One region of the Klebsiella sp. R445 genome, then DNA from elsewhere that is predicted to be linked to it. Evidence: predicted binding sites of a transcription regulator. Region 1 holds the regulator's gene; each other region holds the start of a gene.
The links. Region 1 encodes PurR, which represses purine synthesis genes. Its sites were predicted from a motif close to CANGCAAACGTTTGCNTG; they were not measured.
Positions count from the first base shown of each region.

Region 2: pyrD (quinone-dependent dihydroorotate dehydrogenase) is a predicted target of PurR. The motif match lies at 1,033-1,050, and genes of this name have one in related genera.
Region 3: glyA (serine hydroxymethyltransferase) is a predicted target of PurR. The motif match lies at 1,315-1,332, and genes of this name have one in related genera.
Region 4: ACMYSN_RS13180 (NCS2 family permease) is a predicted target of PurR. The motif match lies at 1,422-1,439, and genes of this name have one in related genera.

Region 1 covers NZ_CP180446.1:210,984-214,116, forward strand. The annotation lists gene punR (LysR family transcriptional regulator) at 1-717, shown strand, start outside; gene purR (HTH-type transcriptional repressor PurR) at 736-1,761, opposite strand; gene cydH (cytochrome bd-I oxidase subunit CydH) at 2,057-2,146, shown strand; gene ACMYSN_RS00980 (MFS transporter) at 2,309-3,133, shown strand, end outside.
Region 2 covers NZ_CP180446.1:1,376,352-1,379,484, reverse strand. The annotation lists gene ACMYSN_RS06460 (sulfonate ABC transporter substrate-binding protein) at 1-326, opposite strand, end outside; gene ssuE (NAD(P)H-dependent FMN reductase) at 319-894, opposite strand; gene pyrD (quinone-dependent dihydroorotate dehydrogenase) at 1,145-2,155, shown strand; gene zapC (cell division protein ZapC) at 2,324-2,866, shown strand; gene ACMYSN_RS06440 (YcbX family protein) at 2,879-3,133, opposite strand, start outside.
Region 3 covers NZ_CP180446.1:4,501,933-4,505,065, forward strand. The annotation lists gene hmpA (NO-inducible flavohemoprotein) at 1-1,124, opposite strand, end outside; gene glyA (serine hydroxymethyltransferase) at 1,448-2,701, shown strand; gene ACMYSN_RS21330 (DoxX family protein) at 2,770-3,133, opposite strand, start outside.
Region 4 covers NZ_CP180446.1:2,812,929-2,816,061, forward strand. The annotation lists gene ACMYSN_RS13180 (NCS2 family permease) at 1-1,311, opposite strand, end outside; gene ACMYSN_RS13185 (glutathione S-transferase family protein) at 1,767-2,432, opposite strand; gene soxR (redox-sensitive transcriptional activator SoxR) at 2,691-3,133, opposite strand, start outside.

The DNA of each region.
Region 1 (3,133 bases):
TTACAGGAAGGACGCTCTGTTATCAAAAAAATGCAGATCACCCGCCAGCAGTGCCAGCAGATAGCCAATGGCTGGCGCGGTCAGTTGTCAATTGCCGTCGATGACATCGTCAAACCGGCACGAATGCGCCAGATGATTGTCGATTTTTATCGTCACTTTTCGGACGTTGAGCTGATTGTCTTTCAGGAAGTGTTCAACGGCGTCTGGGATGCGCTGGCGGATGGCCGCGTGGAGCTGGCGATTGGAGCGACGCGTTCGATTCCGGTCGGGGGGCGCTACGCCTTTCGCGATATGGGCATGCTGAACTGGCACTGCGTAGTGGCCAGCCATCATCCACTGGCGCAGATGACCAGTCCGCTGAGTGATGACGAGTTGCGCAACTGGCCCTCATTGGTCAGAGAGGATACTTCCCGGTCTTTACCAAAACGAACGACCTGGCTGCTGGATAACCAAAAGCGTGTGGTGGTGCCCGACTGGGAATCCTCTGCCACCTGTCTGTCTGCCGGGCTTTGCGTGGGGATGGTACCGACGCACTTTGCCCGTCCGTGGATCGACCGGGGAGAATGGGTCGCCCTTGAACTGGAAAACCCGTTTCCGGATGCGGCGTGCTGCCTGACCTGGCAACAGAGCGACGCATCGCCTGCGCTGCTGTGGATGCTGGATTATCTTGGCGATAGTGAAACGTTAAACCGGGAATGGTTGCGGGCGCCGGATTAGCCGGCGCCGGGAAGGGGACTAACGGCGGTAATCGACAAACGGGCCGTCAACGACGGAACGACGCTCCACCAGGCGCGGGTGAACCTCGATAGACTGGGACTCTTCACGCTTGTTGACGATACGATCCATCAGCATATTAAACGCGGCTTCGCCGAGGGAGTCTTTCGGTTGATGAATCGTGGTCAGCGCCGGGCTGAAATAGCGGGCGTTGCGCACGTTGTCATAGCCGATCAGCGAAATGTCCTGCGGTACGCGCAGCCCCATTTCATCCGCCGCGCAAATAGCACCCATCGCCATGATGTCGCCGCCGCAGAAGACTGCCGTCGGGCGGTGGTGTTGGTTCAGGATATGCTGCATCGCGCGATAGCCGGACTCCGGTTCGAAGTCACCCTGTTCAATCCAGTTATCCGGTACGGAAATCTGCGCTTCTTCCATGGCTTTCATAAAGCCTGCCAGACGTCCGGCACCGGTGTTACGTTCCAGCGGGCCGGGGATCACGCCAATTTCGCGATGGCCGCGTTCCACCAGATAACGACCGGCCATATAGCCGCCTTCAAAGGCGTTATCGATGACAGAATCGGTAAAGTCGGCCTTGGCCTCGCCCCAGTCCATCACCACCATTGGAATATGGCGGTACTCTTCCAGCATGCTCAGCACCGATTCCGGATATTCGGAGCACATGACCAGCAGGCCGTCGACGCGCTTTTGCGCCATCATTGACAGGTAAGCCTGCTGCTTTTCGAGATCGTTCCATGCATTACCCAGAATCAGGGTATAGCCTTTTTGGAAGCAGCTTTTTTCAACGGCTTCGATAATTTCAGCAAAATAGGCCGCTTCGCTGCTGGTTGCCAGCAGACCAATAGATTTGGTGTGATTAACCTTCAGGCTGCGCGCGACAGCACTCGGTGAGTAGTGCAGTTCTTTAATGGCGGCCCAGACCGCATTGCGCGTCTCTTCCGCAACGAAACGGGTTTTGTTAATAACATGTGATACTGTTGTAGTGGAAACGTTTGCGCGCTTCGCTACATCTTTAATAGTTGCCATTACTTCTCACTCCAGACCTTGACCTGAACGTCTGATAATCGGTACGTAAACGTTTGCCTAAACACACCCTGAATACAATGTTCAACATTGCATCACGTCGGGAAAACGACACAGAACGACAGGAAGGGGTCAATGGCCGATACGCTTTCAAATTAGCGTGGGATTTTGTCCGATCTTGCGGCAAAGGGGAAGAGCAAAAATGTGTATCACCCTAAATCCTGGAAGATTTTTATGCGATATTGTGCAAAAATGAGCAAGCTCACTTTTCGTGTGGGAAAAACAGGGGGAAAAATTGATGGATACAGATTTAAAATTTTCGCTGACAACAACGATTATTGTTCTAGGTCTAATCGTTGCCGCCGGGCTGACCGCAGTTCTGCACTAATTTTCCCGGGGGAGAGGTCACTTTCCCCCCGTTCCCGCCATTATTATCATTTTCGCAAAAATCTTTTGCCATTTCGTTTACTTTTGTTTTTCTGTGATTGATGTCATGCTTTTGACTTCTGATGAGATACCGTCGCCGATGACGGTCTGCTGGAGTCATGCAATGAAAATCAACTTTCCCCTGCTCGCGCTGGCGATAGGCGCATTTGGTATTGGTACGACGGAGTTTTCCCCGATGGGATTACTGCCAGTCATTGCCAAAGGCGTCGACGTGTCTATTCCGGCTGCGGGAATGCTGATCAGCGCCTATGCGATAGGTGTGATGGTTGGTGCGCCGCTGATGACGCTGCTGCTTTCTCATCGTGCGCGAAGAAACGCGCTGATTTTCCTGATGGCGATCTTCACCCTCGGCAACGTTCTCTCTTCCATGGCTCCTGATTACACCACGCTGCTGATTTCACGCATTATCACCAGCCTTAACCATGGTGCTTTCTTTGGCCTCGGTTCGGTAGTGGCCGCCAGCGTCGTCCCGAAAGACAAACAGGCCAGCGCGGTTGCCACCATGTTTATGGGGCTGACGATCGCCAATATCGGCGGCGTGCCGGCGGCGACCTGGCTTGGCGAGACTATCGGCTGGCGGATGTCGTTCCTTGCTACCGCAGGGCTGGGAGTGGTGGCGATGATCAGCCTGTGGTTCTCTCTGCCTAAAGGCAGCGCCGGTGAGCGTCCGAATGTTAAACAGGAGCTGTCGGTGCTGGTGCGTCCGCAGGTGCTTTCCGCCCTGTTGACCACGGTGCTTGGGGCGGGGGCCATGTTCACCCTCTATACCTACATTTCTCCGGTGCTGCATACCATTACCCATGCTTCGCCGCTGTTTGTCACCGCGATGCTGGTGTTGATTGGCGTGGGCTTCTCGCTGGGCAACTACCTGGGCGGTAAATTCGCCGACCGCTCCGTCTCCGGGACGCTGAAGGGCTTTCTGCTGCTG
Region 2 (3,133 bases), 1.2 Mb from region 1:
GGCTTCGGCGGTTCGGCACCGACGTAAACCAGATCGGCCCCGGCGGCCTGGGCAAATATCGGCGGAATGTCACCGGTACTGCCCAGATCGATGCTGCCGACATTTAACGCTTCGAGCATCTGCGGTCCCGCCGGGAACTCCACCCAGGAGATGGTGGTATGTGGATAGCGTTTTTCCAGCAGCTGGTGGCTTTTGGCCAGCACCATGCTGACGCTGCCTTTTTGGTAGCCGATGCGCAGCGCGTCAGGCGTGGTTTCCGCCGCGTGGCTCAGGGCAGAAAATGTCAGTAACCCGCTGAGGGTCAAGGTTCGCAGGATATTACGCATGCTCCACCCCGCGAATGGTCTTGAGGCCAGGGGCCCGGCTGGCGGTGCGGTGCAGCGCTTGCCAGAACGTTTCCAGCGCCTGATCGAGGCGGCCCTGCAGGTTTGGCGTAAACTGCGGCTTGTGCTGATAGTCGGTTATCTGGCTATCGTCAGCAAAGACGCCGTGGAGGATCTCCTGGGCTTTCAGGGCGTTGAGAACCGGCTTCAGGGCATAATCCACCGCCAGCATATGGGCGATAGTGCCGCCGGTGGCCAGCGGCAGGACGATTTTCCCCTCCAGCGCCCGCTCCGGCAGCAGGTCGAGCAGGGTCTTCAGGGCACCGGAAAACGACGCTTTATAGACCGGGGTGGCGATAATCAACCCGTCAGCGCCGGACAGTTGTTCGTTGAGGGTCTGCAGCGCCGGGCTATCGAAACGGGCATAAAGCAGGTCTTCCGGGGCAAAGTTTTGCAGGTGCCAGTGGCAAACTTCAACATCAACCGCGGAGAGTGTTGCTCTGGCATATTCCAGAAGCGCACTGGAACGGGAAGGATAGCGCGGGCTGCCCGCAAGTGTAATGACACGCATCGTCTCTCTCCTTATAACTAAATGTTTGCATTTATCTATAATTGATAACATTTGCGTGCAGTGTGACAGAGGCGATTTATTTCCCTAAATGATTTTTCCACCCTTGTTTTGTCAGAATTTGCATAATGGAAGGGAAGAGAAGAAAACGTTTGCGTCGGATGCGAGATTTTTTGTTGTAGGTCAATTCCCTTTCTGGCGCCGATCGAACATAATACGCCCCCGGTTTGCCACCGGGAATCCAGGAGAGTTCATGTACTACCCCTTCGTTCGTAAAGCCCTTTTTCAGCTCGATCCTGAGCGCGCTCATGAAGTTACTTTTCAACAATTACGCCGAGTATCAGGTACGCCGCTGGAAATGCTGGTTCGCCAGAAGGTGCCGACCAAACCGGTTACCTGCATGGGTCTCACATTTAAGAATCCGCTGGGTCTGGCCGCAGGGCTGGATAAGAATGGCGAGTGCATCGACGCGCTCGGCGCCATGGGGTTCGGCTCTATTGAAATTGGCACCGTGACGCCACGCCCGCAGCCGGGCAACGACAAGCCGAGGATCTTCCGTCTGGTCGATGCGGAAGGTTTGATCAACCGCATGGGCTTTAATAACCACGGCGTTGATAACCTGGTTGAGAACGTCAAAAAGGCGCATTTTGACGGTATCCTCGGCATTAATATCGGCAAGAATAAAGATACGCCGGTCGAGCAGGGTAAAGATGATTATCTGATTTGTATGGAAAAAATCTATCCCTATGCCGGTTATATCGCCATTAATATCTCCTCGCCGAATACGCCAGGGCTGCGTACCTTACAATATGGTGAGGCCCTCGACGATCTGCTTTCCGGTATTAAAAATAAGCAACTGGAGCTTCAGCAGAAGCATCAAAAATATGTTCCAGTAGCGGTGAAGATCGCGCCGGATCTTTCTCTCGAAGAATTGATCCAGGTCGCCGATAGTTTAGTTCGTCATAATATTGATGGCGTCATCGCGACCAATACCACCCTCGATCGTTCGCTGGTACAGGGAATGAAATTCTGTGATGAAACCGGTGGTCTTAGCGGTCGTCCGCTGCAGCTGAAGAGTACAGAAATTATCCGTATGCTGGCGGCGGAATTAAATGGTCGGTTACCTATTATCGGTGTTGGCGGGATTGATTCGGTGATCGCCGCGCGAGAAAAAATGGCCGCGGGGGCGAGTCTGGTCCAGATTTATTCCGGGTTTATTTTTAAAGGGCCGCCCCTGATTAAAGAAATTGTTACCCATATCTAATCTTTTCCCCCTCTGATCCCACCCAGGGCTTTATTTCCGGCCCTGGTTGTTTTATATTCCTTCATTGTTGCTTATTTAGACATTTTAGTCTTTTCTTAATTTTGGAAATAATTTTGTTGCAGGATGCCATTGTAATTAAGGCTGGACGCAAAAGAGGGCGAGTAGACGATGCGAATTAAACCTGACGATAACTGGCGTTGGTATTACGATGAAGAGCACGATCGTATGATGCTCGATTTGGCCAATGGTATGTTGTTCCGTTCGCGTTTTGCGCGTCGGATGTTAACCCCGGACGCCTTCGCGCCATCCGGATTTTGCGTTGACGATGCTGCGCTTTATTTTTCCTTCGAAGAGAAATGTCGCGATATAGAATTATCGAAAGAGCAGCGCGCGGAATTAGTCCTTAATGCGCTGGTCGCGATTCGCTTCCTGAAACCACAAATGCCAAAAAGCTGGCATTTCACTTCTCATGACGCCAGCTGGCAGCCGGTGAGCGGTGATGCCGCCAGCGCCTGGCTCAGCGATACCGGACAACAGGTGAATTTGCTGGTGGTTGAACCCGGGGAAAATGCGGCCCTGTGTTTGCTGGCCCAGCCGGGAGTGACGGTCGCAGGACGTATTTTGCAGCTTGGTGACGTGATTAAAATTATGAACGACCGACTGCAACCGGCATCAGGTGCCGCCAGCTACAGTCTGGGTCAGGCGGTGTAAACACCACGTTGGCTAAGGAGCCAGCCGTAAAGCAGTTTTAGGTACGCAGCTACAGCACAGAATGGTGCCATCTGCCGCCACCGCGTTTTTCTTCAGCGGGCTGACTTCACCTTCTTCCAGCCGGATACGGCAGCTGCCACAGATGCCGGCCCGACAGGAGTAGGGAATGCGAATGCCTTTTTGCTCCAGCTGCTCCAGCAGGACCTGCTGCGTATTGCCGTTAAAACTCTGTCCCTGCCACGCGATCTCCACCACGGAATCCTGCTG
Region 3 (3,133 bases), 1.0 Mb from region 1:
AGCTGCTTCGCGGCAAACTGCATAAACACCACCGGACCACAGAGATAATACTGCATCTGCGGATCGCGCAGCGCATCGGCCAGCTCGGACAATTCAATCAGACCTTCGCTATTAAAGCGCGCAGCCTGACGGTCGGCGGCGGTGGGCGTGCGATACCAGACGTGGGAACGAAACGCCGGCAGGGTAGCGCCCAGGGCGGCAACTTCATCGGCAAACGCGTGAACGTCGCCATTTTCCGCAGCGTGGAACCAGTTAACCTGGGCGGCATGCTGCGTTTTTGCCAGCGTTTCGAGCATCGCCAGCATCGGTGTCTGACCAACCCCGCCGGAGATCAGCGTTACCGGTGTTTGCGCGGTGACGTCGAGGAAGAAGTCACCTGCCGGTGCCGCCAGATGTACGATATCCCCTTCCTGCGCCGCAGCGTGAAGCCAGTTTGAAACCTGGCCACCGTTTTCACGTTTCACCGCGATGCGATAGCTTTTGCCATTTGGCTTGCGGGTCAGCGAGTACTGGCGAATTTCCTGATATTCAAACCCTTCCGGCTTCAGCCAGATAGCCAGGTACTGGCCCGGCTGGTAATCGGCGACCGGCTGACCGTCTACCGGCTCCAGGTCGAAGCTGGTAATCAGGGCACTGCGCGGGGCTTTGCGGGTAATGCGGAACGCTCGGGTGCCTTCCCAGCCGCCGGTTTTGCTGGCGTTCTGCTGGTAGATTTCCGCTTCACGGTTGATAAAGACGTTCGCCAGTACACCATAGGCTTTTCCCCATGCGTCAAGCACCTCCTGGCCCGGGCTGAACAGCTCATCGAGCGTCGCCAGCAGGTGAGCACCCACGATGTTGTACTGTTCCGGTTTGATCTGGAAGCTGGTGTGTTTCTGCGCGATTTTCTCGACTGCCGGCAGCAGGGCAGGCAGGTTCTCGATGTTGCTGGCGTAAGCCGCAATCGCATTAAACAGCGCTTCACGCTGATCGCCGTTACGCTGGTTGCTCATGTTGAAGATCTCTTTGAGCTCCGGGTTATGCGCGAACATGCGATCGTAAAAATGGGCGGTCAGCTTAGGGCCGGTTTCGACGAGCAAGGGGATCGTGGCTTTGACGGTAGCGATGGTTTGAGCGTCGAGCATAGCAGCTTCCTTAAGAGTTATTTAAATGATGTATTTTATATGCATCTTATAAAAATAACCCTGCAATGTAAATGGTTCTTTAACACTTTTCCCTGTAGTGGTAACAACATGAATTATTTGCATCACAAACCTGAAAAGAAATCCGTTGATAATCGTGGAGTCGTTGTTGCTCAAAGCCTTGTATCATGCGGAGCCAATCGTTTGCGTAAAATCCTTTGTCAAGACCTGTTATCACAGAACGATTCAGTTATACTGTGGGCCGTTGCCCGAAAAGGCCCCCCTTTTAGAGCTGTAATCTATTGTTAGCTGAGCAGGAGATGCGGATGTTAAAGCGTGAAATGAACATTGCCGATTATGATGCCGAACTGTGGCAGGCTATGGAGCAGGAAAAAGTACGTCAGGAAGAGCACATCGAACTGATCGCCTCCGAGAACTACACCAGCCCGCGCGTCATGCAGGCGCAGGGTTCTCAGCTGACCAACAAATATGCCGAAGGCTATCCGGGCAAGCGCTACTACGGCGGTTGCGAATACGTTGATATCGTTGAGCAACTGGCTATCGATCGTGCAAAAGAGCTGTTCGGCGCTGATTATGCCAACGTGCAGCCGCACTCTGGTTCTCAGGCTAACTTTGCGGTCTACACCGCGCTGCTGCAGCCGGGCGATACCGTTCTGGGTATGAACCTGGCACAAGGCGGTCACCTGACTCACGGCTCCCCGGTAAACTTCTCCGGCAAGCTGTACAACATCATTCCTTACGGTATCGATGAGTCCGGTAAAATTGACTACGAAGATATGGCTAAGCAGGCTCAGGAACACAAACCGAAGATGATCATCGGTGGTTTCTCTGCTTACTCCGGCATCGTTGACTGGGCAAAAATGCGTGAAATCGCTGACAGCATCGGCGCCTATCTGTTCGTTGATATGGCTCACGTTGCAGGCCTGATCGCGGCAGACGTGTACCCGAACCCGGTTCCGCATGCTCACGTTGTGACCACCACCACCCACAAAACCCTGGCGGGTCCGCGCGGCGGCCTGATCCTGGCGAAGGGCGGTAGCGAAGAACTGTACAAAAAACTGAACTCTGCCGTCTTCCCAAGCGCGCAGGGCGGCCCGCTGATGCACGTTATCGCGGGTAAAGCTGTCGCACTGAAAGAAGCGATGGAGCCTGAGTTCAAAGTCTACCAGCAGCAGGTTGCTAAGAACGCGAAAGCGATGGTTGAAGTGTTCCTGAACCGTGGCTACAAAGTGGTTTCCGGCGGTACTGAAAACCACCTGTTCCTGCTGGATCTGGTCGACAAAAACCTGACCGGTAAAGAAGCTGACGCTGCCCTGGGCCGCGCCAACATCACCGTCAACAAAAACAGTGTACCGAACGATCCGAAGAGCCCGTTTGTGACTTCCGGTATCCGTATTGGTTCTCCGGCCGTGACTCGCCGTGGCTTTAAAGAAGCGGAAGTCAAAGAGCTGGCTGGCTGGATGTGTGACGTGCTGGACAACATCAATGACGAAGCGGTCATTGAGCGCGTGAAGGGCAAAGTGCTGGACGTCTGTGCACGCTTCCCGGTTTACGCATAACGTTTAGTGACGCAAGCGTAAAGAAAAAGGCCGCAAATGCGGCCTTTTTTACGTCTGGCGATCGGTGCTTAACGACGGTCGAGGGAGAGCGACCCCGGCCCGGTGATGGCCAGCAGCAAGAAGGCTCCGGCGATACTGACGTTTTTGTAGAAGTTAATCATGTTAGGTAAAACCGCATCCCCGGTCATGTCCCAGTAATGGTGACCAATGACGGCGGTGCCGAGGGTGTAAAAAATAAAAATAACCGCCAGCGGACGGGTAAAGAAGCCGAGGATAATCAGGATGGCCGCCGGAACCTCCATCACGATGGCGATAATCGCCGACAGCGTCGGGAGCGGAGCGCCGGAGGACGCCATGTACTGTACCGTGCCGCTAAAGCCCATCAGTTTGGGATAGCCAAACAAAATAAACAACAACACCACCGCAATACGG
Region 4 (3,133 bases), 2.6 Mb from region 1:
CGCGGCGATGATGACGGTGCCCAGGTTCAGCTTACGCCATTCACCAGAGACCAGACGGCCAATCACCAGGGTGGCAAAACCGATCATAATGCCGGTTACGATGTTACAGGTCAGCACGATAAAGACCGCGGTGATCAGACCCGCCATCGCATCGACGAAATCATTAAAGTCGATTTTGGCAACGTTGCTCAGCATCAGCAGGCCGACATACATCAGCGCCGGAGCCGTGGCATACGCCGGGACCAGATAAGAGAGCGGGGAGAGGAACAGGATCAGCAGGAACAGCACGCCAACGGTCACCGCGGTGAGGCCGGTTTTGCCGCCTGCCGCAGTACCTGCCGCTGATTCGATATATACGGCCGCCGGTGCTGCCCCAACCACGCCGGAGAAGACGCTGCTCAGGGAGTCGGTGGTCAGCGCTTTGCCGCCGTTAATAATCTGTCCGTCTTTATCCAGCAGGTTAGCCTGACCCGCCACTGCACGAATGGTGCCGGTCGCATCAAACACCGCGGTCATCACCAGCGCCAGTACGCTAGGCAGTACCACCGGATTCAGCGCCCCCATAATGTCCAGGCTGCCAATCAGCGAGTTGCCTTGGTCATCGCTCAGCGAAGGCATCGCGAAAATGCCGGAGAAGTGAACGTTCGGGTCAAAGATCAGGCCGACAATAGAAACACCGATAATCGTCAGCAGAATACCGCCCGGGACTTTCATTTTTTCCAGGCCAATAATCACCGCCAGGCCAATCAGGGACATGATCACCGGGAAGCTGTCGAAGTTACCCAGCGCGACCGGCAGGCCGTCCAGCGGGTTTTTAATGACCAGACCCACGCCGTTAGCGGCGATCAGCAGCAGAAACAGGCCGATACCAATCCCGGTACCGTGCGCAACGCCCTGCGGTAAATTGCGCAGGATCCAGCTACGAATGCCGGTGGCGGAGATCACCGTAAACAGCACACCCATCAGGAATACAGCACCCAGCGCTACCGGGATACTGATGTGTTGCCCCAGTACCAGACTGAAGGCGGTAAACGCGGTCAGCGAAATAGCACAACCGATCGCCAGCGGCAGGTTTGCCCACAGCCCCATCACCAGAGAGCCGACACCTGCGACCAGACAGGTGGAAACAAACACCGCGGCCGGAGGGAACCCGGCTTTCCCCAGCATGCCTGGGACAACAATGACCGAGTACACCATCGCCAGAAAAGTGGTTAAACCGGCGACAATCTCCTGACGAACGGAGCTGCCACGAGCTGAAATTTTAAACCAGGCGTCTAGTGAACCGCCGGTACGCGCTGAAGGCGTAGACATAGAAAACGTCCCCTGAAAATTTTTATCGTTTGTCTGCATACGTGATGGACCATCCACTGCCAGTTAAACGCGATCTCCTTGTGCTGCTTGCAACGCCAGGGGGGCTGCAAAAAGCAAACGTTTAACTCCACGCATACAATACGGTGGTCAGAATAAATTTACCCACCTCCCCGCAAAGGAGGATATACCCGTCATCCTTCAAGTTGCCTGCGCATTGTTGTCCTGCAACTCGAATTATTTCTGGGATAAATAGCGAGCAAAATAAAAAAGCAAACGATTATCCAGCCTTTAGATGGGCCTTTTCAACTGATGTTTACGCTAATTCGCTAAATTTTGCTTATGACGCTCACGAAATAACCAGCCGATGCGCAAACGTTGTCGTTCATGCGCAATCCGGTAACATTTTTGTATTGCGCTGATAGCAATTCCTGGCGGTCATCACAAAAATCACTACTTCACTCCGGCAGGGTGAACGGACCGCCGCGTTCAATCGCCCGTTGCCAGGCCGGACGCTGTTCCACCTGCTGCACCCAGCGCCGGATGTGCGGCAAATCGGCAATACCACCGCGCGCCAGCAGCGCCATCACCGGAAAACTGAGCTGGATATCGGCCATGCTCAGCGTTGCCCCCGCAAACCACGGCTGGCTGGCAAGATGCTCTTCTATATAGCGGGCGTGAGTGGCAATTTGTCGATCCAGCCAGGCTTTCTGCACGCCCTTGCCCAGCACGTTACCCAGCGTTCGCATGCCGAGAGGGATCGGCGGTTTGCCGAGGCTGGCAAAAACCAGCTTCATCAACAGCAGCGGCATCAGCGAACCCTCGGCATAATGCAGCCAGAAACGATATTGCAGCTTGTCGGCGGTCCCCTGCGGCCTGAACTGCTGTTCGCTATCGTAGGTTTCCTGCAAATATTCCAGAATCGCGCCCGACTCCGCCAGCACGTAGCCGTTATCTTCCACCACCGGCGATTTGCCAAGCGGATGGATCTTTTTCAGTTCCGGGGGCGCCAGCATGTTCTTCTGCCGCTGGTAGCTGACCACGCGATAGGGCAGCTGGAGTTCTTCAAGCGCCCACAGCACGCGCTGCGATCGCGATTGATTGAGGTGATGCACCGTCAGCATGGAGATTCTCCCGTCAGTTGTTCGAATTAACTATAGGAACTGACGACGATTGGCGGAAAAATTTCGGCGAAATAAACCGGTGAAATGACGGGGCTGTGCCACAATTAAATTGTCGACGCAATCCGGAACCTCCATCAACATCTTGCGCAATACTGAGGGGAGTCGACGTCGGGGGAAACCCTCCTGCGAACCAGTAGGATAGAGTAAAAGACAAAGACCGGAAAACAACTAAAGCGCCCTGTTGTGGCGCTTTAGTTTTTATACGTCATCTTCCAGCAGTCGCGCCCCAGTCCCCTCTTCACCCAGTTTATCTCCCGGGTTACGCAACGGGCAGTCGCGCCGTGACAGGCAACCGCAACCAATACAGCCATCCAGTTGATCGCGCAGCGCGGTAAGGGTATGGATGCGGCGGTCCAGCTCTTCCCGCCACTGCGACGAGAGCTGCTTCCACTCTTTGGCGCTCAGGTTATGCCCCTCCGGCAATACGCCAAACGCATCGCCGATGGTCGCCAGCGGGATACCGATACGCTGGGCAATTTTAATGATCGCCACCGCACGTAGCACGTCACGTCGATAGCGCCGCTGATTGCCGGTATTGCGCTGGCTGTGAATCAGCCCTTTGCTCTCGTAGAAATGCAGAGCCGAGACGGCAACACCGGTACGTTTTGCCACCTCGCCTGGGGTCAGCAGCATTTTAATGC